Mesorhizobium opportunistum WSM2075: one gene and its partner. The protein of the gene in region 1 binds, or shares a complex with, the protein of each later gene. Links are inferred from orthologs where the notes say so. Each region holds a gene or a part of one and is shown on either strand. Other genes may lie near its edges.

Region 1 (11,762 bases):
TAGTGGATGGAAAGGCCGAAAGCCTTGGCCCGCCTCGCCACAGCCGTGCCGATGCGGCCCATGCCGACAATGCCCAGCCGCTTGCCCCAGATGCGCCGGCCAAGCATCCAGGTCGGCGACCAGCCGACCCATTTCTTGTCGCCGGTGAGCACGTTGGCGCCTTCCGCCAGCCGGCGCGGCACCGCCAGCATCAGCGCCATGGTCATGTCGGCGGTATCTTCGGTGAGCACGTTGGGCGTGTTGGTGACGGTGATCCCCTTCTTGGCAGCCGCCGCCACGTCGATCTTGTCGACGCCATTGCCGAAATTGGCGATCAGTTTGAGGTTGTCGCCGGCCTGGGCGATCAGTGCGGCGTCGATCTGGTCGGTCACGGTCGGCACCAGAACGTCGGCTTCCTTGACCGCGGCAACCAGCTCCGGCTGCGTCATCGGCCGGTCCTCGACATTCAGCCTCGCGTCGAACAGTTCGCGCATGCGGGTCTCGACCGGGTCGGGCAGCTTTCGCGTGATGACCACGAGAGGCTTCTTTTTGCCTGCCATTGTTTCCCTCGTTGAGACCTCTTTAACCAAGACCGGCGAAACTGAAAGCCGGTCGCGGTAGCCGATTTACCCATGTAACAAGCGGTGCCGCCGAAGACAAAGAAAAAGGGGCGCAGCAGCCATCAGGCCGGCGCCGAAAGGAACGAAAGTGTCTGGTTTCGCGTCGCTTCGCCTGGTCCTCAGCGCAGCATTTCTCGGCACTCTCCTCTATTCTCCGCTCGCGGCGGCGCAGGGCGCGGCCGCACCTGCCCAGGGCGCCGTCACGCTGGGGCCGAGCGGCCTGCCGCTGCCGCGATTCGTCAGCCTGAAATCCGGACGCGTCAACTCGCGCGTCGGCCCGGGGGCCAATTACTCGGTCGACTGGATGTATATGAAGGCCGGCCTGCCGATGGAGATCATCCAGGAATTCGATACGTGGCGCCGCGTGCGTGATGCCGACGGTTCGGAAGGTTGGATCAACCAGTCGCTGCTTTCAGGCCGGCGTACCGCGATCATTGCGCCCTGGCAGCGCGGCAAGGGTGCCCAGATCAACCTTCTGAACAGCCCGGACAAGGACGCCAGGGTGATAGCGATCGTCGAGCCGGGCGTCATGGGCATGATCAAGTCCTGCGACGGCCAGTGGTGCGAAATGACGCTCGGCGGCCACACCGGCTGGCTCGCCCAGTCGACGGTGTGGGGCGCCTATCCCGGCGAGCGGGTCAAGGACTGAACGCCCCCGGTTTGCGCCCGATGCGGCCCAGATGAGTATCCTGAAAGCCGGTCGACAGCTTGAGGCCGTAGCCCAAGGAACGGTCGATGGCGATGTGGGCGATCCAGATCAGCGCGACCGTGATAGCGGCCGCATTGCCTAGCAGGTGGCCGGCGAGCAGCAGAAGCACCGGTGCGATCAGCATATGCAAGGCGTTGTAAGCTATCGCGCCAAGGCGCGGCCCACCGAGGTAGCCGAGCATCGACAGATCCGGCGCCAGGATAAGCACGGCAAAGAGCCACCAGGAAATGCCCGACGAAGCGTAGAAGACAATAGCGGCCACCGCCACGACGACCCATTCGAGCCGGATTATCAGGTCGAGGGGTTTCATTCCGATTGTCCGGCCAAGCGGATTATTCTGGCTTCGCCGACTGTTCTGGCCCTGCCGGTGATTCCTGGCGCTTGGGACGCAGCCTCACCACGATATCGACATTGGCGATTTCCATGCCCTCGGGCGGGTCAGGCAGGTTGGTGACCGTCACCGGGCCGTTGGCGATGTCGAAAATCCGGTTTTCGCCCTCGATGTAGAAATGGTGGTGGTCGGAAGTGTTGGTGTCGAAATAGGTTTTCGCGCCCTCGACGGCGAGGATGCGCAGCAGCCCCGCCTGGGTAAACTGGTGAAGCGCGTTGTAGACGGTGGCCAGCGACACCGGCACGCCGGCGGCCAGCGCCTCCTCATGCAGTTCCTCGGCCGACAAATGGCGGTCGCCCTTGGCGAAGAGCAGGTCGGCCAGCGCGATGCGCTGACGCGTCGGCCTCAGGCCGGCTTCACGTACCCGCTTGTCCACAGCGACATTTTCCTTCCGGCAGCCCCGGTCCATCTGGTCTTCCAAGCTCACAGTCCCGCTTCAAGACACGCCCAGAATGGCAAAAAAATGAATGTCTGCCGAAACCGGACCCCTGTTGACATATATTCTGTCGCCGGAATGCGATCAATAGCGCGCATTGACCCGGGCAGACTGGCGGGTTAAGCGCAAACGCCGGTTTCCGGCCTGAAACAGATTGTGTTAGGACACCGACGACAAGGGCGCGTTACCGCCCGGACGAATGGGGATGAGATTGATGGCGGGTAAACCCAGCTACGACTACGACGAATTGCTGGCCTGCGCCCGCGGCGAGCTGTTCGGAGAGGGCAATGCCCAGCTGCCCTACCCGCCCATGCTGATGTTCGACCGCATCACCGAGATCAGTGAAACGGGCGGTGCCTTCGACAAGGGTTTCATCCGCGCGGAATTCGACATCAAGCCGGATCTTTGGTTCTTCGCCTGCCACTTCATCGGCAATCCGATCATGCCTGGATGCCTCGGCCTCGACGCCCTGTGGCAGTTGACCGGCTTCTACCTCGGCTGGCTCGGCGAACCCGGCAAGGGAATGGCGCTGTCGACCGGTGAGGTCAAGTTCAAGGGCATGGTCACCCCATCGGTGAAGAAGGTCGAATATGGCGTCGATTTCAAGCGCGTGATGCGCGGCAGGCTGGTCCTGGGCATCGCCGATGGCTGGATGAAGGCGGATGGCGAGCCCATATATGCGGCGACGGACCTGAAAGTCGGTCTGTCGAAGCAGTCGGCGGTCGCTTGACCGCAGCCCTGGCCGATCCACTGGCCAGCATCCCTGGAAGGAGTTGCGAATGAGACGTGTCGTAGTCACAGGCATCGGCATCGTGTCGTCGATCGGAAACAATGCCAACGAGGTGCAGACCTCGCTGCATGACGCCAGATCCGGCATCAGCTTCTCCGATTCCTTCGCCGAGCACGGCTTCCGCTGCCAGGTCTGGGGAGCGCCGACGCTCGACCCGTCCGCCATGATCGACCGCCGCGCGATGCGCTTCCTGTCGCAGGGCGCGGCCTGGAACCACGTCGCCATGGACCAGGCGATCGCGGATGCGGGCCTCGGCGAGGACGACGTCACCAATGAACGCACCGGCATTGTCATGGGCTCGGGCGGGCCTTCCACCCGCACCATCGTCGAGGCGGCCGAAACAACGCTCAAGAACGGCAGTCCCAAGCGCATCGGCCCGTTCGCGGTGCCGAAAGCGATGTCGTCGACCGCGTCGGCCACCCTGGCCACCTGGTTCAAGATCCACGGCGTCAACTATTCGATCTCGTCGGCCTGCTCGACCTCGGCGCATTGCATCGGCAATGGCTACGAACTGATCCAGTGGGGCAAGCAGGACATGGTCTTTGCCGGCGGCCATGAGGATCTCGACTGGACGATGTCGGACCTGTTCGACGCCATGGGCGCCATGTCGTCCAAGTTCAACGACAAGGCATCGACCGCCTCGCGCGCTTATGACGTCAATCGCGATGGCTTCGTCATTGCCGGCGGCGCCGGCGTGCTGGTGCTGGAAGAGCTGGAGCACGCCAAGGCGCGCGGCGCCAAGATCTACGCCGAGATCGTCGGCTACGGCGCGACCTCTGACGGTTACGACATGGTCGCGCCGTCAGGCGAAGGCGCGATTCGCTGCATGCGCCAGGCGATGTCGACGATTTCCACGCCGGTCGACTACATCAACACCCACGGCACCTCGACGCCGGTGGGCGATTCCAAGGAAATGGGCGCGATCCGCGAAGTGTTCGGCGAGAAGATGCCGTTCATCACCTCGACGAAATCGCTGACCGGCCATTCGCTGGGCGCAGCCGGTGTGCAGGAATCCATCTATTCGATCCTTATGATGCAAGGCGGCTTCATCGGCGAGAGCGCCCATATCGAGACGCTCGATCCTGAATTCGAGGGTATGCCGATCGTGCGAAAGCGCATCGACAACGCCAAGATCGACACCGTTCTGTCGAATTCCTTCGGTTTCGGTGGCACCAACGCGACACTCGTTTTCCAGCGCTATTCCGCATAGGGCCATTGTTTTTGTACAAGGCCAGCATTTTTAAATAAGGATTTGGCGGCCATGAACGGACTGATGAAGGGCAAGCGCGGGCTTGTCATGGGCGTCGCCAACGATCATTCGATCGCCTGGGGCATTGCCAAGAAGCTGTCCGAGCATGGTGCGGAACTCGCCTTCACCTACCAGGGCGAGGCCTTCGGCCGCCGGGTCAAGCCGCTTGCCGACAAGCTCGGCGCCGCACTTGTCGTCCCCTGCGATGTCGAGGACAGCGCTTCGGTCGCCGCCACGTTCGAGACGCTGAACAAGGAATGGGGCGGGCTCGACTTCGTCGTCCATGCCATCGGCTTTTCCGACAAGAATGAGCTTAAGGGTCTCTATGCGGACACCAGCCGCGACAACTTCGTCCGCACCATGGTGATCTCCTGCTATTCCTTTACCGAGATCGCCCGCCATGCAGCCGCGTTGATGAACGATGGCGGGTCGATGATCACGCTGACCTATGCCGGCTCGGTCCGCGTCATGCCGAACTACAATGTCATGGGTGTCGCCAAGGCAGGACTCGAGGCCAGCGTGCGCTACCTCGCCAATGATTACGGCCCGCGCGGCATCCGGGTGAACGGCATCTCGGCGGGACCGGTGCGCACGCTCGCCGGCGCCGGCATTTCGGACGCCCGCCACATGTTCTCCTACCAGCAGCGCAACTCGCCGCTGCGCCGCACGGTGACCATCGACGAGGTCGGCGGCTCGGCGCTTTATCTGTTGTCGGACCTCTCCTCGGGCGTCACCGGCGAAATCCACTATGTCGATTCCGGCTACCACATCGTCTCGATGCCGACGCTCGACGAGTTGAAGCAGACGGATAGTACGCGCGACTGAAGCGTCGCCTTGCCTTGAGCCGCGTCCGAAGTGCCTTTCAGTAAAAAAGATGCTCTCCAGTAAAATTGGACGCATTCGCGGCAACTCATTTTAAGAAGATTTCCGCTATAGAGTCCCCGCAGTCTGGGGATTTTTAATGCCTGCCGTCAGCAATCCGAAGCGAACACCAGTGTTCCGACTGCTCACGATAGCAAGTTCGGGTATTGGCAGTTTCGTCCTTGGCATCTGGGGTCTCAAGTACGGCCTCGGCGGTGGGTTTGCCGGCATATCGGCGGACATGATGGTCGCGATCATGGCTGCGCTTTGCGCGCTGGCGGCGTCGGTGGCGGCAATGTCCTTCTTCGCCGGCGTCGATGAATCGGCGGATTTCGTCTTCAACGAGACCCATTTCGACAAGCTGACAGGACTGCTGGGGCGCCCGGCGATGGTCGGCAAGATCGCCGAGGCGGCATGCACGACAAGCCGGACCGGCGAACCGGTGTTCCTGATCGACATCGACATCGACCGCTTCAAGCAGATCAACGACGCGATCGGCTATACCCAGGGCGACGAACTGATCCGCGCCTTCACCAAGCGGCTGCAGAGCTGTGTGCCCGCACGCGCGCTGATCGGGCGCATCGGCGCCGGCGAGTTCGCGGTGCTGCTGCCGGATCATCAGATCCCGGGAACGATGGAAAGCATGGTCGAGAGGCTCATCGACGAGATGATGGAGCCCTATGAACTCAGCAGCCATCAGCAATCGGTGAGCCTGTCGGTGGGTATCGTGGCCATGCCCAAGGATGGCGTCGATCCGGTGCTTATCCTGCGCCGCTCCAACCTGGCGCTGCAGAATGCGCGCGCCAGCGGCGTCGGCAACTGGTCGGTCTTCGACAGCGAGATGGGGCGAGTCGCCGATTATCGCCAATGGGTCGAATCCGAATTGCACACTGCTTTCGAACGCGGGGATTTCGACCTTCACTATCAGCCGCAGCTCGACCTGCCGACCGGCCGCATCGTCGGCTATGAAGCCCTGATCCGCTGGAACCACCCCGAACGCGGCATGATCCCGCCCATGGAGTTCATCCAGATCGCCGAAGAAACCGGGATGATCAATCCGATCGGCGAGTGGGTTCTGCGCAAAGCCTGCAGCGACGCCCGCCATCTGCCGGACGATTGCTTCGTCGCCGTCAACATCTCGCCGGTCCAGTTCATGACCAAGGACTTCGTCGGCATCGTCCGCGACGCGATGAGGGCCACCGGCATCAAGCCGTCACGGCTGGAACTGGAAGTCACCGAGACAGCGATGATGCAGGATCGCGACCGTGCGGCCGCCATCCTGAAAGAGCTTGCCGAAATGGGCATCTCGGTCGCCGTCGATGATTTCGGCACCGGCTATTCGAACCTCAGCTATCTCATCGATTTCTCGTTCGGCAAGCTGAAGATCGACCGTTCCTTCGTCAGCCGCATCGACACCGATTCCAGCTCCGGCGCAGTCGTCTCGACCATTGTCGGACTTTCGCGTGCACTCGGCGTCAGCATCATCGCCGAAGGCGTCGAGACCGAGAGCCAGGCGACATTGCTACGGGCAGCTGGCTGCGAAGTGGTGCAGGGTTACCTGTTCGGCCGGCCGGCTCCGCTCAAGTTCAGCGTGACTGACGCCCACGCCACCGATGAAGTCCGGCGCGTCGCCAATCTGCATTGAACGCATCACCTCAGCGACGCGCGGACAACACCTTGAACATGCCATCGCGGGCAAGCTCCGCGTGGCTTGAGAATGCGGCCTTGAGAACCGGCTCGTAGGGCAACTGACGGTTGGCGACCATGAACAGCCGCCCGCCCGGCTTCAACGCCTTGCCTGCCGCGTGGATCATGCCGGCGCCGATTTCCGGCTCAGCCGCGCGGGCGCGATGGAATGGCGGGTTCATGACGACGGCGTCATAACGGCGCTCGACAGGTTCGGCGAGCAGATCGAGCCAGAAGAAGCCCGGCACCAGGGCCGCCGCGCCGAGATTGCGCTTGGCCGCCTCCAGCGCCGCGAAATCCGCTTCATAGAGGTCAAGCGCCGTTATGCCAGGGGACCGTGAGGCGACTTCCGCCGCCACATAACCCCAGCCGGCACAGAAATCGGCGATGTTGCCACGCAGATCGCCGGGCAAATTATCCACCAACAGTTTCGAGCCGGCGTCGATCCGATCAAAGGAGAACATGCCGGGCGCGGTGTGGAACCGGCCTTCGACCAGCAAGACGGGATTGGCGGCACGCAACTCTTGTGCGGCCGCCGGATCGGCAGGACGGCGCAGCCAGAAGGCAACGCCGTGATATTTCGGCATATGGCCGTCGAGCGGCACAAGCTCGTCGATGCGCTTGCGCAGGCTGGCGATGCCGTCATCCTTGCCGCCGGCAACGACGATCAATCCGCCCGGCACCACGCGCTCCAGCGCTTCCGCGATGCGCAACTCGTTCTGCCCGCGATGGCGGCCGGCGAGCACCAGCGCGGCATCGAAACCGTCGCCCTCCGGTTGCGGCGTAACCGTGAATTTCGCCGCCTGCAACGCGCGGAAATGCGGGCGGAAGCCCTGCACGACATGCAGCGCGGCCTCGAAACCCTGCGGCAGCCGCAGGCCAGGCTCGGCGCCGAGGAAGAGCATGCGCTCATCCTTTCGCGGCAAGGGAAGAGCCTCGACCTCGAACGGATGGAACAGCGTCTTCAGCGCCTCAGTGGACATGCCTTTGCTCCATAAACGAAAGCGGGCGCGACATAAGCCGCGCCCGCTTCGATTTTCCTGTCAGACCGCTCAGGCGGCGTCTTCTTCGCCTTCGGACTTCTTGTCGCGGACAATTTCCTTGCCGGAGGCCTGGTCGACGACCTTCATCGACAGGCGGACCTTGCCGCGCTCGTCGAAGCCCATCAGCTTGACCCAGACCTTGTCGCCTTCCTTGACGACGTCGGAGGTCTTGGCAACGCGCTCGTTGGCGAGCTGCGAGATGTGGACCAGGCCGTCGCGGGGACCGAAGAAGTTGACGAAGGCGCCGAAGTCAGCGGTCTTGACGACCGTGCCTTCGTAGATCTCGCCGACTTCCGGCTCGGCGACGATGGTGTGGATCCACTTCTTCGCCGCCTCGATCTCCTTGGCGTTCGAGGAAGCGATCTTGACCGTGCCGTCGTCCTCGATGTTGATCTTGGCGCCGGTCTTCTCGACGATCTCGCGGATGACCTTGCCGCCCGAGCCGATGACGTCGCGGATCTTGTCGGTCGGGATGTGCATGACCTCGATGCGCGGCGCGAACTCACCGAGTTCGGGACGGGCACCGGTCAGGGCATGAGCCATTTCGCCGAGAATGTGCTGGCGGCCATCCTTGGCCTGGTCCAGCGCGATCTTCATGATCTCCTCGGTGATGCCTTCGATCTTGATATCCATCTGCAGCGAGGTGATGCCGCTGGTGGTGCCGGCGACCTTGAAATCCATGTCGCCGAGATGATCTTCGTCACCCAGGATGTCGGACAGAACGGCGAAGCGCTCGCCTTCCTTGATCAGGCCCATGGCGATGCCGGCGACGGGCTTGGCCAGCGGAACGCCGGCATCCATCAGCGCCAGCGAGGTGCCGCAGACGGTGGCCATCGAGGACGAGCCGTTGGACTCGGTGATCTCGGAGACGACGCGCAGCGTGTAGGGGAACTGGTCGGCGCTCGGCAGCATCGGGCGGATGGCGCGCCAGGCGAGCTTGCCGTGGCCGATTTCACGGCGGCCCGGCGAACCCATGCGGCCGGTCTCACCGACGGAATAGGGAGGGAAGTTGTAGTGAAGGAGGAACTTCTCCTTGTACATGCCGGTCAGCGAATCGACATACTGCTCGTCTTCGCCGGTGCCGAGCGTGGCAACGACCAGCGCCTGGGTCTCGCCGCGGGTGAACAGCGCCGAACCGTGGGTGCGCGGCAGCACGCCGACTTCGGAAACGATCTTGCGGACCGTCTTCAGATCACGGCCATCGATGCGCGAGCCGGTGTCGAGGATGTTCCAGCGCACGACCTTGGCCTGCAGTTCCTTGAACACCGAACCGATCTGCTCGGACGTGTACTTGGCCTCGTCGCCTTCGGCCGGAGCGAAGGCTGCCTTGACCTTTGCCTTGACGGCGTCGACGGCGGCGTAGCGCTTCTGCTTGTCGACGTTCTTGTAGGCGTTGCTGAGCTCGTCACCGACGATCTTCAGCATCTCGGCTTCGAGCACGGAATAGTCCGGCGCCGTGAAATCGCGCGGCTCCTTGGCGGCGACCTCGGCCAGCTTGATGATGGCGTCGATGACCGGCTGGAAGCCCCTGTGACCGAACATGACGGCGCCGAGCATCAGCTCTTCGCCAAGTTCCTTGGCTTCGGACTCAACCATCAGCACGGCGTCGGCAGTGCCGGCGACGACGAGGTCGAGCTTGGATTCCTGCATCTCGTCGATGTGCGGGTTGAGAACGTATTCGCCGTTGATGTAACCAACACGGGCACCGCCAACCGGTCCCATGAAGGGAACGCCCGACAGGGTCAGCGCGGCCGAGGTGGCGACGATGGACAGGATGTCCGGATCGTTCTCGAGGTCATGCTGGACCACGGTGACGACGATCTGCGTGTCGTTCTTGTAACCGTCGGCGAAGAGCGGGCGGATCGGGCGGTCGATGAGGCGGGAAACCAACGTTTCCTTCTCGCTCGGACGGCCCTCACGCTTGAAATAGCCGCCCGGAATCTTGCCGGCGGCATAGGTCTTTTCCTGGTAGTTGACGGTCAGCGGGAAGAAGTCGAGGCCGGGCTTCGGCTCCTTCATCGAAACGACGGTGGCCAGCACCTTGGTCTCGCCGTAGGTGGCGAGCACGGCGCCATCAGCCTGGCGCGCGATCTTGCCGGTTTCGAGGATGAGCGGACGGCCGCCCCATTCGATTTCCACTTTGTGGTGGTTGAACATATCTTGTCCTTAATAAGCGGAAAGGGCCGCGCCGTTTCACGGTGCGCGGATGCCCTTTCCCTGGCTTCCTTTCTCGGGCAGCCACGGGCAAGACAACGGGAAGCTCGGGTGGTTTCAGCGCGGTGAGCGCGCGAGCGTCCTGCAATCCTGCCCCATGACCGTCCATGGGCGGTTTCGAGTGGCCCTCTGCGCGCTCGAAACCGGGTCTGGCCAATCTATAAGACTGGCAGAATGCGCGACTGGCGGGCTTTCCGAGGAAAGCCCGCCAGTCAATTCGTCAACGGCGCAGACCGAGCTTCTCGATCAACGTCTGGTAGCGCGCGTCGTCCTTGCGCTTGAGATAATCAAGCAGGCTGCGGCGCTGGGAGACGAGAGCGAGCAGACCACGGCGGGAATGGTTATCCTTCTTGTGGTCCTTGAAGTGGTCGGTCAGGTTCTTGATGCGCTCGGAAAGGATGGCCACCTGGACTTCCGGAGAACCGGTATCGCCCTTGGCGGTTGCGAATTCACCCATCAATTCCTGTTTGCGCTCGGCAGTAATCGACATCGTGCTTTTCCTTATCTGTTCGAGGAAACGGGTCGCCCTCAGCCGGGATGTCGTCCAGCAGGGGCCGGTGCAAGCAAAGCGTCGTGGCGCTGTGCTGCGGCGCATATAGTGCAATTCCCCGGAAAACACCAGCCCAATTCACAAGCCGGCTTTTCCAGCCCAAATGCCAAGTTTGTCGCTGCTAAAGCCATTTCTTCCATTTGAAGAAGGCAATCAACCCGACCGCCACAACTGCCATGAACAGCAGCGATACGGGATAGCCGTAGTAGGACTTCAGCTCCGGCATGTTCCATGGCGAGGATTCAGGATCGAAGTTCATGCCCCAGACACCGACCAGGAAGGTGAGCGGCATGAAGATGACCGAGACGATGGTGAGATAGCTGATGACGTCGTTGGTGCGGGCCTGGCTCAGCGACAGATGCATCTCGATCAGCCCGGTCAGCATGTCGCGCTGGGTCTCGACCAACTCGATCAGCCTGAGCGAATGGTCGAGCGTGTCGTTGAGGAAAACCTTGGTTTCGGCCTTCACATAGGGCACGTCGTTGCGGATCAGCGTCGCCAGCGCATCGCGCATCGGCCACAGCACGCCTTTGAGGACATTGGCGTCGCGCCGCAATTCGTGCAGCTGCCGCATCTGATGCTTGTGCGGTGAGTGCAGCATCTCATCCTCGATGCTGTCGACCAGATCGCCGGCCGCCTCGATCGGCGGGAAATAGCTGTCGACGATGGCGTCGATCAGCGCATAGGCGAGATAATCGGCGCCGCGCGCCCGCAACCGGTTGGGCGCCGAACTCTCGATGCGCTTGCGCACGGGATCGAACGGGTCGCCCTCGCGCTCCTGGAAGGTGACGACGAAGTTCTCGCCGACGAAGAGGCCAATCTGTTCATAGCGGTGCGAGGTGACATCGTCGATCATGCGGACGACGACGAAGGCATGGTCCTCGAAGAAGTCGACCTTTGGCCGCTGGCCGGTGTTGACGACGTCCTCCAGCGCCAGCGGATGCAGATTGAAGATGCGGCCGATCTCCTCGATCAGCTGGATGTTGGCGAGACCGGTGCAGTCGAGCCAGATGACAGGCCATTTGTGGCAATTGGCCTCGACATCGTCGATGCTGGCGTTTTCGATGGTCTTGTACTTCTGCGGCGAGATCATCGTCAGCCGCAGTTCCGAACGGCGCGCCGCCGGATCGGCGATCAGCGTGCCTGGCGAGGCCCCGACCGGTGGCCGCCGCGTCTTCACCGGCGTCCGCTTTTTCACCGCCTCGGCCTTTGCCATATGCCCCTCGAGCGTAGA
Region 2 (12,335 bases), 4.8 Mb from region 1 along the record:
AGCACGTAGGAGCGGATCTGGTGGCCCCAGCCGATATCGCTCTTGGACGCTTCGGTCGCGTTGGCAACGGCTTCGCGCTTCTTCAGCTCCTCCTCATAGAGGCGCGAGCGCAGCATCTCCCAAGCCTTGGCCTTATTCTTGTGCTGCGAACGCTCGGCCTGGCAGGCAACCGCGATACCCGTGGCGATATGGGTGATGCGCACGGCCGAATCGGTTGTGTTGACGTGCTGGCCGCCCGAGCCCGACGAGCGATAGGTGTCGATGCGGACGTCGGATTCGGACACGTCGATCTCGATCGTGTCGTCGATGACCGGATAGACCCAGACGCTGGCGAAGGAGGTGTGCCGGCGCGCATTGCTGTCATAGGGCGAAATGCGCACCAGGCGATGGACGCCGGATTCCGTCTTCAGCCAGCCATAGGCATTGTGGCCCTTGATCAGCAAAGTCGCGGACTTGATGCCTGCTTCTTCGCCGTCATGCACTTCCAGCACCTCGACCTTGAAGCGGCGGCGCTCGGCCCAGCGCGTGTACATGCGCAAAAGCATCGAGGCCCAGTCCTGGCTTTCGGTGCCGCCCGCGCCTGCGTGGACTTCGAGATAGGTGTCGTTGGCGTCGGCTTCGCCCGACAGCAGTGTCTCGACCTGGCGGGCTTTCGCCTCGCCCTGCATGGAGCGGAGCGCTGCCTCGGCCTCGGCGATGACGCCTTCGTCGCCCTCTTCCTCGCCGAGCTCGATCAGGCCGATATTGTCCTCCAGCGCCTGCGTCAGACCCTTGACCGATGCAATGCCTTCCTCGAGGCCCTGGCGCTCGCGCATCAGCTTCTGCGCCTCCAGCGGTTCGTTCCATAGGCTGGCGTCCTCGGCGCGAACGTTCAGGTATTCAAGCCGCTTTATGGCCTGATCCCAGTCAAAGATGCCTCCTCAGCAGGGTTATCGCCTGCCTGATCTCGTCGACAATATTCTGCGTTTCCGCGCGCATGGCCTGGTATTTTGTCCTGTTGCTGAAGTGACACTTCGGTCGGCGCGATACATAGGGACGCCGCCGCCATGTGTAAAGCGAACATGTGCAAAGCGAATAGGCCGGCCCCAGGGCCAACCCCAAGGCCAGCCGTGCCGACGACCGGACCCGTTAGTAGAGTCCGCCGCCGCCGTCCTGGATGGCCTGGTTGGCCTGTGGCGACAAGGCGCCGCCGGAGGCATTGGAGCCGTCGGCGCCCATGCCGATCACCCAATAGCTGTCGGCGGGGCCGGTGCCCGGCTTGAAGGCCTCGACGATGGTGCCCGGATCGCCCGATGCCGCCCGCATGCCGGTCTTGCGGTTGATGGCGATCAGGTTCATGCCATCGGGAACCTTGAAGTCGACATTGGGCGTGCCGTCCAGCGCCACGCGCATGAAATCCTTAAAGATCGGGGCCGCGAGACCGCCGCCGGTGGCGCCATGGCCAAGGCCGCGCGGCGTGTCGTAGCCCATGTAGAGGCCGACCACGAGGTTCGGCGTGTAACCGATGAACCAGGCGTCCTTTTCGTCGTTGGTGGTGCCGGTCTTGCCGGCAATGTGGCGGCCGAGCTCACCGATGGTGGCGCCGGTGCCGCGCTGGACGACGCCTTCCATCATCGACGTGATCTGGTAGGCGGTCATCGGATCGAGAACCTGCTCGGAATTGTCGACCAGTTCCGGCTCCGGCTGGTTCTTCCATTCAGGCGCATTGCAGCTTTCACAGCCACGTTCATCCTGCTTGAACACCGTCTTGCCGTAGCGATCCTGGATGCGGTCGATCAGCGACGGTTTGATCGACTTGCCGCCATTGGCCATGATCGAATAGGCCGAAACCATGCGCATGACGGTGGTCTCGCCAGAGCCAAGCGCCATCGGCAGATACGGCGCCAGATGATCGTAGACGCCGAAGCGCTCGGCATATTCAACGACGAGCTTCATACCCATGTCGTTGGCAAGCCGCACGGTCATCAGGTTGCGCGACTTCTCGATGCCGGAGCGCAGCGTCGCCGGACCGGCGACGGTGCCGTCATAATTCTTCGGCGTCCATGTCGTGTTGCCGCTCTGGATGGTGATCGGTCCGTCCATGATCACCGAGGCCGGCGTGTAGCCATTGTCGAGCGCGGCCGAATAGACGATCGGCTTGAATGAGGAGCCCGGCTGACGCATCGCCTGGGTGGCGCGGTTGAATTCCGACTGCGAATAAGAGAAGCCGCCGACCATGGCCAGTACGCGGCCGGTGTGCGGATCCATGGCGATCAGGCCACCCTCCACCTCGGGAACCTGGCGCAGGCTGTAGGTGTTGTCGGAGCCTTCGTTCTTCTGCACGAAGATGACGTCGCCTGGCTTCAGCACGTCGGCCGGTGATTTGGCCCTGACTGTCTTGCCATCGACCAAATGGCGCATGGCGAAACCCATGTCGTCCTTGCTGACGGTGCCTTCGACGCGTTCCTTGACGATCTCGCCCGACGCCTGGCGTGCGGGCTGCAGGCCGATCGACAATCCAGTCGCCGAACTGTCGAGCACGACGGCAAGCGACCATTCGGGAACGTCCTCCAGCCCCTTGACGGCGCCCAGCGAGGCGCCCCAGTCGCCGGACACGTCGATTGTCTTCACCGGCCCGCGATAGCCGCGCAGCGTGTCGTATTTCATCAAACCGTTCTGCATCGCCTTGCGGGCAATGAGCTGGACCTTCGGGTCGAGGGTGGTGCGAATGGACAGGCCGCCCTCATAGAGCGCGTTCTCGCCGTAACGGGCGATGATCTGCCGGCGAACCTCTTCCGTGAAATACTCGCCGGCGAAAAGGTAGGAGCCGGTGCGGCGCGGGGCAACGCCAAGTGGCTCGGCCTTCGCTTTCGCACCCTCTTCGGGAGTCACGTAACCGTTCTCGACCATCTGGCCGATGACCCAGTTTCGCCGCTCAAGCGCCCGATCGGCATGTTTGAAGGGATTGTAGTTGGCTGGGCCTTTCGGCAGCGATGCCAGATAAGCGGCCTCGGCCACGGTCAATTCGTTCACCGACTTGTCGAAATAGGTCAGCGCGGCGCCAGCGACACCGTAGGCGTTGAAGCCAAAGAAAATCTCATTGAGATAGAGTTCAAGGATGCGATCCTTGGAATAGGCCTGTTCGATGCGAAACGAAAGGATGGCCTCCTTGACCTTGCGTTCCAGGGAGCGCTCGTTGGTCAGGAGGAAGTTCTTGGCAACCTGCTGGGTGATCGTCGAACCGCCCTGCATCGGTCCACCCGAAAGGTAAGTGAGCGCCGCCCGGCCCAATCCCGTTATGTCCACGCCAGGGTGATTGTAGAAATTCTTATCCTCGGCGGACAGGAAGGCAGCCTTGACGCGATCGGGGATCGCCTGAATCGGCAAATACAGGCGCCGTTCGCGCGCATATTCCGCCATCAGAGAGCCATCCGAGGCATGGATGCGGGTGGTCACCGGCGGTTCGTATTTGGCCAGCACTTCGTAGTCAGGCAGATCCTTTGCCACATGGCCGATGTAAATCGCAACGCCCGCCGCGACCAGAAGGGCCAGCGTCGTGCCGATGCCGAAGAAATAGCCAATGAGACGAATCATACCCGCTCCAGTCCTTGGTTCGGGAATTTCCTAAACGAAGCCGCCTTCCGCGCAAGCTTTCGTGCCGGGCCCAAACCGTAATCGAAAACCCATGTCGCCGCCATGTGGACAAAATACGGCAAGGCCTTGTTTCGTGGCCGCGTGCTGGAAATAAAGGCATCGGGTGTTGTCATACAGCAACGCCGCCTCTGGTTGCAGGCGTGGCCAGGCATATTAGCCTCCGGTTCCGGTTCCGGCACGGGCGGAAGCAAAAAGCGCGACGGCGTTGGTGATGCTTTGCGCGGCTTTGTCGCGCCAATCGGCGTTGAGCAGCTGCGCCTCGTCCTTGGCGTTCGAGAGATAGCCGAGTTCGACCAGCACCGATGGCACGTCTGGCGCCTTCAGCACCTTGAACCCAGCGGAACGCTGCGGATTGTTGATGAGGCCGACGCTGGTCGAAAGCTGGCCGACCAATGTGTGGGCGAAACTCATTGAAAAGGTGTGCGTCTCGCGGCGGATCAGGTCGATCAGGATGTCCGTCACCTCCTTCTTATCGTCCTTGATCACCATGCCGGCGAACTGGTCGGAGAGATTTTCACGGTCGGCCAGCGCCTGCGCCTCGGGATCCGACGCCTTGTCGGAAACCGTATAGACGGTGGCGCCGCGGATGCCCTTGACGCTGATGGTGTCGGCGTGGATCGAAATCAGCAGATCGGCCTCATGCTGCCGCGCAATGCGGACTCGGTCGTCCAGGCGCAAATATTCATCGCTGTCGCGGGTCATGAAGACATCGTATTTGCCGGCCGCGGCGAGCTTGTCGCGCAACTCCGTGGCGAAGGCGAGCGTGACGTTCTTCTCGATGGTGCCGTTCAGGCCCTCGGCGCCGCCATCGACGCCGCCGTGACCGGGATCGATGACGACCGTGAAGCGGTGCCCGGGATTGGAGACGGGCCCGGTGCCGACCCGCCCGCCCTTGTCGGTCGAAACCGTGGAGCCGGTGGTCAGCGCCTGGTTGGCAAGGGCTGCATCGAACTCGCGCGCGGAGGCCGCCGACATGTCGATGGCTATGCGGTAGCCGGTGCCGTCCTCGTCCTTGAGCACATCGAGCTTATCGACGGCGAACGGCCCCTTGCCGGTGAGGATCAGCCGCGAAACGCCGTCGCCGAGTTCGCCCAGGCGCACGCCCCTGACCAGACCGCGCGGCTTCAGATCCTTAGCATCGATGGCCAGTCTGGTGTTCGCCAGGTCGATGACCAGACGATTGGGAGCACGCAGCAGGAACCATTTGATGTCAGGCTCGCGATCGAATTCCATGACGATGCGCATCTTGGTGGCATCGCCCGCCATCTTGTAGCCTTTCGCCACCAGCGGCGCATCGGCGGCATTGGCGACTGAGGAAAGGGGGGAACAAACCACCAGCAGCACGAGACAGAAGGCGCCGAGAATCCGGCCGCCGACACGACATCCCTTGTCTGCGAGGTCTGCCAGTCCCATCTCTCTTCCAGTCGCTCCCGGTTTGGCGCCCGGCGCCCGCTCGTTTCGTCGAAGTGCCGGTTAGGCCGCGAACTCGATTAACGATTGGTATCCAGAGAAGGTTAACCAAGCCTTTTCATGCAGGGCTGGAGCCAGGTTTACGCTACGGAACTGCTTTTTGCCGGCATCGGAAATCGGGGTTGCCTTCCACCCCGCCAAATCATAAAAGCGATAGTGGATCACTGCAATCCTGGAACCGCCCTCCTCCGCAGCTTCCTGCTACAGGGTCAGATGAAAGGCGGCTCCTTTCGCTTCACGCGAAAAGGCTTCAGGTGATCGCGACGAATTTCGCAGGTGTGCGCCCGTGGCGGGGGAATCGCCTGCGTGAGGAAAACGGCCGGGTTTGTTCCCGCGCCGGCTCTGTACGAGCAAACAAGCTGGTCCGGTTTCCGGGCTTTGGTTCAAAGGTTCTGCTGGTGACGATGGCTTCAAGCGCAATCATGGAAAGGTCCGCATCAAACCGCGCCAATATGGCAGCGGGCGGCACCGCCATGACACGCAGGCAGCGTCCGGCGGACGTTCAATTATCCGGCACCCATATTCATCCAGACACACAGCAGCGGGCTTTGCCCCGCCAGCTGCGGCTGACGGCTGCCGGGGGGAAACGAAATAATGCCCAACAAAATGCTGATAGACGCCTCCCACCCGGAGGAAACACGAGTTGTCGTCGTACGCGGTAACCGTATCGAAGAATTCGACTTTGAATCTCAGGACAAGAAGCAGCTCAAAGGAAACATCTATCTCGCCCGCGTAACGCGCGTCGAACCTTCCCTTCAGGCAGCCTTTGTCGAATATGGCGGCAACCGTCACGGTTTTCTCGCCTTCAGTGAAATACATCCCGATTACTACCAGATCCCGGTCGCCGACCGTCAGGCGCTGCTGCGCGCGGAAGCGCAGGAGGCCGAGGACGAGGAGAACGAGGATAGCGAAGGCGAGGATCGCCAGAGCCGCGATCGCGGCCGGCGTGGACGCCGGCGCGGCGGCAAGAGCCGCGACCGCGGCGAGCACCCGCGCGATGCAGGCGGAGCCGAATCCGGCGAGGCAAACGAAGCCGCTGGCGAGGCAAGAGAAAACGGCGACAATGGCGCCGATGCCGTCGCCGAGGACACCTCCAACGTTTCCGAGACCGTCGAACACGCGGCGGATACGTCGGCCGATGCCGACGCATCCTCGCATGACGAGGCTTCTGCCGAGCAGGAGGAAAGCGAAGCCCGCGAAGGCGGCCCCACCTCGATCGCCGCCTCCGTCGAAGCCGATGTGATTTCCGAGCCCGTCTCGCAGGCGGACCAGGGCAGCGAGGCCACCTCCGCCGACAATGATCGCGGCATGCTCGAAGAGGTGTCGTCCTCGCATCCGGACGATCATGAGATCGAATCGGTCGGCGCCGAAGATGCGCTGGAAGAAGTGCGCAACCGCCGCAAGCCGGTGCGCCGCCAGTACAAGATCCAGGAAGTGATCAAGCGCCGGCAGATCCTTTTGGTGCAGGTCGTCAAGGAAGAGCGCGGCAACAAGGGCGCCGCACTCACCACCTACCTGTCGCTTGCCGGTCGCTATTCCGTGCTGATGCCGAACACGGCGCGCGGCGGCGGCATTTCCCGCAAGATCACCAGCGCGGTCGACCGCAAGCGCCTCAAGGAGGTCGTTGCCGATCTCGAAGTGCCGCAAGGCATGGGCGTCATCCTGCGCACCGCCGGCGAAAGCCGCACCAAAGCCGAGATCAAGCGCGACTACGAATATCTGATGCGGCTTTGGGAGAACGTGCGCAATCTCACGCTTCAGTCCACCGCCCCTGCCCTCGTCTATGAGGAAGGCAGCCTGATCAAGCGCTCGGTGCGCGACCTCTACAACAAGGATATCGACGAGATTCTCGTCTCCGGCGACGAAGGCTACCGCGAGGCCAAGGACTTCATGCGCATGCTGATGCCGAGCCACGCCAAGGTGGTTCAGCCGTTCCGCGACACGACGCCGATCTTCGTGCGCAACGGCATCGAGGCGCAGCTCGACCGCATGTTGCAGCCGCAGGTGACGCTGAAGAGCGGCGGCTACATCATCATCAACCAGACCGAAGCGCTGGTCGCCATCGACGTCAATTCGGGCCGCTCCACCAAGGAGCACTCGATCGAGGATACGGCGCTCCACACCAATCTGGAAGCGGCCGAGGAAGTCGCGCGTCAGCTCCGGCTGCGCGACCTTGCCGGCCTGATCGTCATCGACTTCATCGACATGGAGGAGAACCGCAACAACCGCTCCGTCGAAAAGCGGTTGAAGGATCACCTCAAGAACGACCGTGCGCGCATCCAGGTCGGCCGCATCTCGCATTTCGGCCTGATGGAAATGTCGCGCCAGCGCATCCGCGCCAGCGTGCTGGAATCGACCATGAAGCCCTGCCCGCATTGCGGCGGCACCGGCCATGTGCGCTCCGATTCTTCGGTCGCGCTGATGGTGGTGCGGGCGATCGAGGAATTCCTGCTCAAGGATTCGCGCAGCCACATCACGGTACGCACGCCGGCGGCGACCGCACTCTACGTGCTCAACCACAAGCGCGGCACGCTGGTGGAACTCGAAAGCCGCTTCGGCCTGACCATCACCATCGAGGCCGACGATGCGGTTGGCGCCCAGCACTATGCGATCTTCCGCGGCGCGCTGGCCGAAAAGCCCGAAGGCTTTGTCGAGTTGCGCAGCCTGCCGGCCTATGTCGAGCCGGAAGAACCCGAGGACGAGGTCGTCATCGAGGAAGACGAGGAAGCACCGGCTCAGGCCGAGCAGCCAAGGCACGCCCAGCCATCGCAGCACCAGCAGCCCAGGTCGGGTGAGCCAAGGTCGGGTGAGCCAAGGTCGGGTGAGCCAAGGTCTGGCGAACCCAGGACGGGCGAGCCGAGGTCGGGCGAGGACGGCGAAGGCCGCGACCGCAAGCGCCGCAAGCGCCGCAGACGGCGTGGCGGCAAGGATCGCGACCGCGAACATGGCGCCCCGACGGACGGCTCGTCCATCTCCGCACCGGCCGGCGATTTCGCCGAATCGGTACATGAGGCGGACAATGACGACACCGAAACGGACGATGCCGTTGCGATCTCCGCCAGCGCGTCCGACGAGGCGGTACAGGCTTCCGATGACAGCCAGGGCAAGAAGCGCCGGCGCGGCAAGCGCGGCGGCAAGCGCAATCGTCGCGAGGACGGTGAAGGCGAGACCGAGGCCGAGGCCGGCGAAGCCGCCGACGCCTCGGTGATCGATGCCGCTGAAGCTGAGACGGTCGCTAGCGAGCCCGTAGCGGTTGAAGAAACCGCGGCTTCTGCACCGGCGAACGACGACGCTCCAGCCGAAAAGCCGAAGAAGAAGCGTGCTTCAAGGGCAAAGAAGGCCGCAGCCGAAGTCCCCGCCGAGGCGGTGACCGAGGCAGATCCGGAAGCTGCCGTCGAGCCCGCTCCTGTGGACGATGCGAACGTCGTTGCCGAGCCGTCCGTTGCCGAAGAGGAGCCGGCGAAGGCCCGCCCGTCGCGGCGCAAGGCGGTGGCTGCGGATACTCCGGTCGTGCCAGTGGTTTCTTCGAGCGTCGCCGATGAGGCCAAGACCGAAGAAAAGCCGAAGCGTGCCGGTTGGTGGCAGCGGAAGGGCTTTTTCTAAGCTTTTCAGCTCGTTGAGCTGATGTTCTGACAAGAAAATCCCGCGCGATCGAAAAGATGGCGCGGGATTTTTCATACCCGGCATTCCGATAGGGCGGGAAACGCTAAGGCGCGAAGATCGACCAGTTCATCATCCTGGCCAGCTTTTCCAGTGCGATCGAACCGAGCTTGGAGTTGCCGTTGGCATTGAGGCCGGGCGACCAGACGGCAAGCGAGGCGACACCCGGCACGATGCCCAATATGCCGCCGCCGACGCCGCTCTTGCCGGGAATGCCGACGCGGAAGGCAAAATCGCCGGAGCCGTCATAATGGCCGCAGGTCAGCATCATGGCGCCGATGCGCCGCGCCCGCTCGGCCGACACCACGGAATGCCCCGTCGCCGGGTTCTTGCCGCCATTGGCGAGGAAGCGGCCGGCCATCGCCAGTTGCCGGCAACTCATGGCGATGGCGCAGTGATGGAAATAAACGCCTAGCGCAAGCTCCGGTGCATGATGGAGATTGCCGAAGGATTTCATATAGTTGGCGAGCGCAAAGTTGCGATAGCCGGTGGCGCGCTCGGAGGCCGCCACCTCGCGGTCGATGATGATGGTCTCGTCGTCGGCCAGGAACTGTATGAAACGCAGGATCTCGCCAATCGCCTCGCGCGGCTGGTGGCCGGCGAGCAGGATGTCGGAAATGACGATGGCGCCGGCATTGATGAACGGATTGCGCGGAATGCCGTTCTCGTGCTCGAGCTGTACGATGGAGTTGAACGGATTGCCGGACGGCTCGCGCCCCACCCGCTTCCACAGTGCATCGCCGACATTGCCGAGCGCCAGGGTCAAGGTGAAGACCTTCGAGATGCTCTGGATCGAGAACGGCTGGTCGGCATCGCCCGCCACCAGCACGCGGCCGTCATTGGTGACGGCGGCAATGCCGAATTTCCTCGGATCGACCTTGCCCAGCTGGGGAATGTAGGTCGCGACGTCGCCGCGATCGGTGCGCTCGGCCATTTCGGCGGCGACCTCGGCCAATGCCTGATCAAGTTTGGGGGCCTGATCAAGTTTGGGGGCCTGTTCGAGTTCCGGCATGGCGCTACCTCAACCAGCGTTCGAGGCGCGCCATGGCCTCGACCATGTCGTCATGGCTGCCGGCATAGGAAAACCGCATCGTGCGGTGCCCCGCCTGGGTATCGAAGTCGCGGCCGGGCGTCGCCGCCACATGGGCTTCCGCCAGCATCTTGCGCGCGAACGCCATGCTGTCGTTGCTGTGCCGGGTGACATCGCAAAAGGCATAGAAGGCACCATCCATGGGCGCCGCCAGCGGAAAGCCGAGCTCGGGCAAACGTTTCATCAGCAGCTCGCGATTCCAGGCATAGCGGCCTTTGACCGCCTCCAGTTCCTCCGTCGCGGCAAAGGCCTCGATCGCGGCGATCTGCGACAGCTCCGGTGGCGAGATGTAGAGGCTCTGGGCGATGCGCTCGACCGGCCGCACCAGCTCCTCGGGCAGCACCATCCAGCCGATACGCCAGCCGGTCATGCAATAATATTTCGAGAACGAGTTGATCACCGTCACGCTGTCACCGAAGGCGAGCGCCGTGGTGTCGGGGGCGCCATAGGCCAGCCGGTGGTAGATCTCGTCGGAAATGACGGCGATGCCGAGCGCCTCCGCCGTGCTGATCAGCGCCGACAGTTCGTCGGCCGGAATGACGGCGCCGGTCGGGTTGGCCGGACTTGCAAACAGGACGCCCTTCAGCGGCTTCTGGCGATGCGCCGCCTCTAGATGGCCGGCATGCAGATAGGCCGCCTCGCCGAGCTCGATCTCGACGACATCGATGCCGAGCGCCGCCATGATGTTGCGATAGGCGGGGTAACCGGGCGCGGCGATAGCAACGCGGTCGCCCGGATCGAACATCGCCAGGAAGGCGAGATTGAAGGCGGCCGACGATCCGGTGGTTACCGCGATCCGCCCCGGCTCGACATCGAGCCCGTAGTGATCCGCGTAATGCCCGGCGATCGCCTTGCGCAAACCGGCCAGACCCAGCGCGTCGGTGTAGCCGATGCGGCCTTCCTGCAGGGCCTTGGCCGCCGCGGCGCGAACCCGTGCGGGCGCCGGATCGGATGGCTGGCCGACCGCCATGGAGATCACCGGCGCGCCCTGGGCCTTCAGCCGGTTGGCTTCAGCCAGCACATCCATGGCGTGGAACGGCTCGACATTGCCACGGCGTGAGAGCGAAACGACCATTTTATCCTATCCCGACGGTTGAGCACGGCATGCCCTGGACGCATACGCCGCACAAATGCCCGATTGGTGTGAGGATCACAAGTTGAGGAAGTTTTTCCGGTGCCGACTTTTCATCTTTCGCCCGCTCGTCTACCAGTGGACACGTCATGCTGAGCCGACCCAGACCGACCATTGCAGAGGTGGCGCGTGTTTTCGCGACACTTTCGCTCGGCCTCGCTGTCGCGGTGGCGAGTTCGGTCACTGCCTTTGCCCAGTCCGTGCCGGTGGTGCGCGACGCCGAGATCGAGGCTTTGGTTCGCGACTATGCGCGGCCGATCTTCAGGGCGGCCGGGCTGGCGAATGACGGCATCGACATCGTCCTGGTCAACGATTCCAGCTTCAACGCCTTCGTTACCGGACGCCGGCTGTTCATCAACACCGGCGCGCTGATGATGGCTGAAACGCCGAACGAGATCATTGGCGTCATCGCCCACGAGGCCGGCCATATCGCCGGCGGCCACCAGCAGAAACTGCGCGACCAGCTCGAACGCGCCAAGACCATGGCCATTATCGCCACTTTGCTCGGCGCCGGCGCCATTGTTGCCGGCGCCACCACCAACAGCCGCGGCCTTGCCGGCGCCGGCATGGGCGTGGCGGCTGGCGGCGGCGAGATGGCGCAGCGCAGCATCCTCGCCTATCAGCGCACCGAAGAGACGACCGCCGACCGCTCGGCGATCACCTATCTCAACGCCACCGGCCAGTCCGGCATGGGCATGCTGAAGACATTCGCCCGCTTCCAAAGCGCGCTGTCCTTGTCCGGCACGCAGGTCGATCCCTATCGTATCAGCCACCCGATGCCGCAGGAACGCATCGCCAATCTCGAAGTGCTGGTCAAACAGAGCCCCAATGTCGGCAAGGTCGATCCGCCGGCGCTGCAGCAGCGCCATGACATGATGCGGGTCAAGATTGCCGTCTACATGGAAGGCCAGGCGGCTGGGTCACGGCTGATGCGAAAGATGCAAGGAACGCTGGCCGGGCTATATGGCGATGCCCAGTCGACCTACCTTTACGGCAATATCGCCGCAGCGCTCGCCAAGACCAACGCCCTGATCAAGGCGCAGCCCAGGAATGCCTACTTCCAGGAGTTGCGCGGCGACATTCTGATGAAGGCGAACAACCCCAAGGATGCGGCGGAAGCCTACGCCAAGGCGGTCAGCCTCGATTCGGCGCGGTCCGGCTTGCTGCCGGTCTCGCTTGGACAGGCGCTGATGGCCATCGGCACGCCCGATTCGCTCAGGAAAGCCGTCGCGCAGATCAACAATGGTCTGGGGCGCGACAAGGAAAATTCCATCGGATATCGCTATCTGGCACAGGCCTATGGCGAGTTGGGGGACATACCGGGCGCCGAGCTCGCCACTGCCGAAGGTC

Evidence for each region.
Region 2: the proteins of pnp (region 1) and MESOP_RS23170 are in contact, whole or in part, in a cryo-EM structure (PDB 9QH0), measured with the Escherichia coli proteins. The link is inferred for Mesorhizobium opportunistum WSM2075 from one-to-one orthologs.

What each region holds. Positions count from the first base shown.
Region 1 is NC_015675.1:6,633-18,394, forward strand. Bases 7,348-10,307 are described here. They hold pnp (polyribonucleotide nucleotidyltransferase), read right to left. Parts: upstream 9,922-10,307; coding sequence 7,774-9,921; downstream 7,348-7,773. Other genes in these bases: MESOP_RS00070 (class I SAM-dependent methyltransferase), read right to left, coding at 7,348-7,704; rpsO (30S ribosomal protein S15), read right to left, coding at 10,199-10,307. In the rest of the region: MESOP_RS00030 (2-hydroxyacid dehydrogenase), read right to left, coding at 1-539; MESOP_RS00035 (SH3 domain-containing protein), read left to right, coding at 688-1,248; MESOP_RS00040 (DUF4260 domain-containing protein), read right to left, coding at 1,238-1,618; iron response transcriptional regulator IrrA, read right to left, coding at 1,641-2,108; 3-hydroxyacyl-[acyl-carrier-protein] dehydratase FabA, read left to right, coding at 2,350-2,865; fabB (beta-ketoacyl-ACP synthase I), read left to right, coding at 2,915-4,135; enoyl-ACP reductase FabI, read left to right, coding at 4,187-4,999; MESOP_RS00065 (putative bifunctional diguanylate cyclase/phosphodiesterase), read left to right, coding at 5,136-6,680; more of MESOP_RS00070, read right to left, coding at 6,691-7,347; more of rpsO, read right to left, coding at 10,308-10,468; magnesium/cobalt transporter CorA, read right to left, coding at 10,650-11,744. UniProt on the Escherichia coli protein: Involved in mRNA degradation. Catalyzes the phosphorolysis of single-stranded polyribonucleotides processively in the 3'- to 5'-direction. Also involved, along with RNase II, in tRNA processing.
Region 2 is NC_015675.1:4,802,268-4,814,602, forward strand. What follows is about bases 5,374-8,906. They hold MESOP_RS23170 (ribonuclease E/G), read left to right. Parts: upstream 5,374-5,697; coding sequence 5,698-8,706; downstream 8,707-8,906. Other genes in these bases: MESOP_RS23175 (glutaminase), read right to left, coding at 8,810-8,906. Outside these bases: MESOP_RS23160 (penicillin-binding protein 1A), read right to left, coding at 1,129-3,573; MESOP_RS23165 (N-acetylmuramoyl-L-alanine amidase), read right to left, coding at 3,787-5,046; more of MESOP_RS23175, read right to left, coding at 8,907-9,775; MESOP_RS23180 (pyridoxal phosphate-dependent aminotransferase), read right to left, coding at 9,780-10,928; MESOP_RS23185 (M48 family metalloprotease), read left to right, coding at 11,075-12,335. UniProt on the Escherichia coli protein: Endoribonuclease that plays a central role in RNA processing and decay. Required for the maturation of 5S and 16S rRNAs and the majority of tRNAs. Also involved in the degradation of most mRNAs.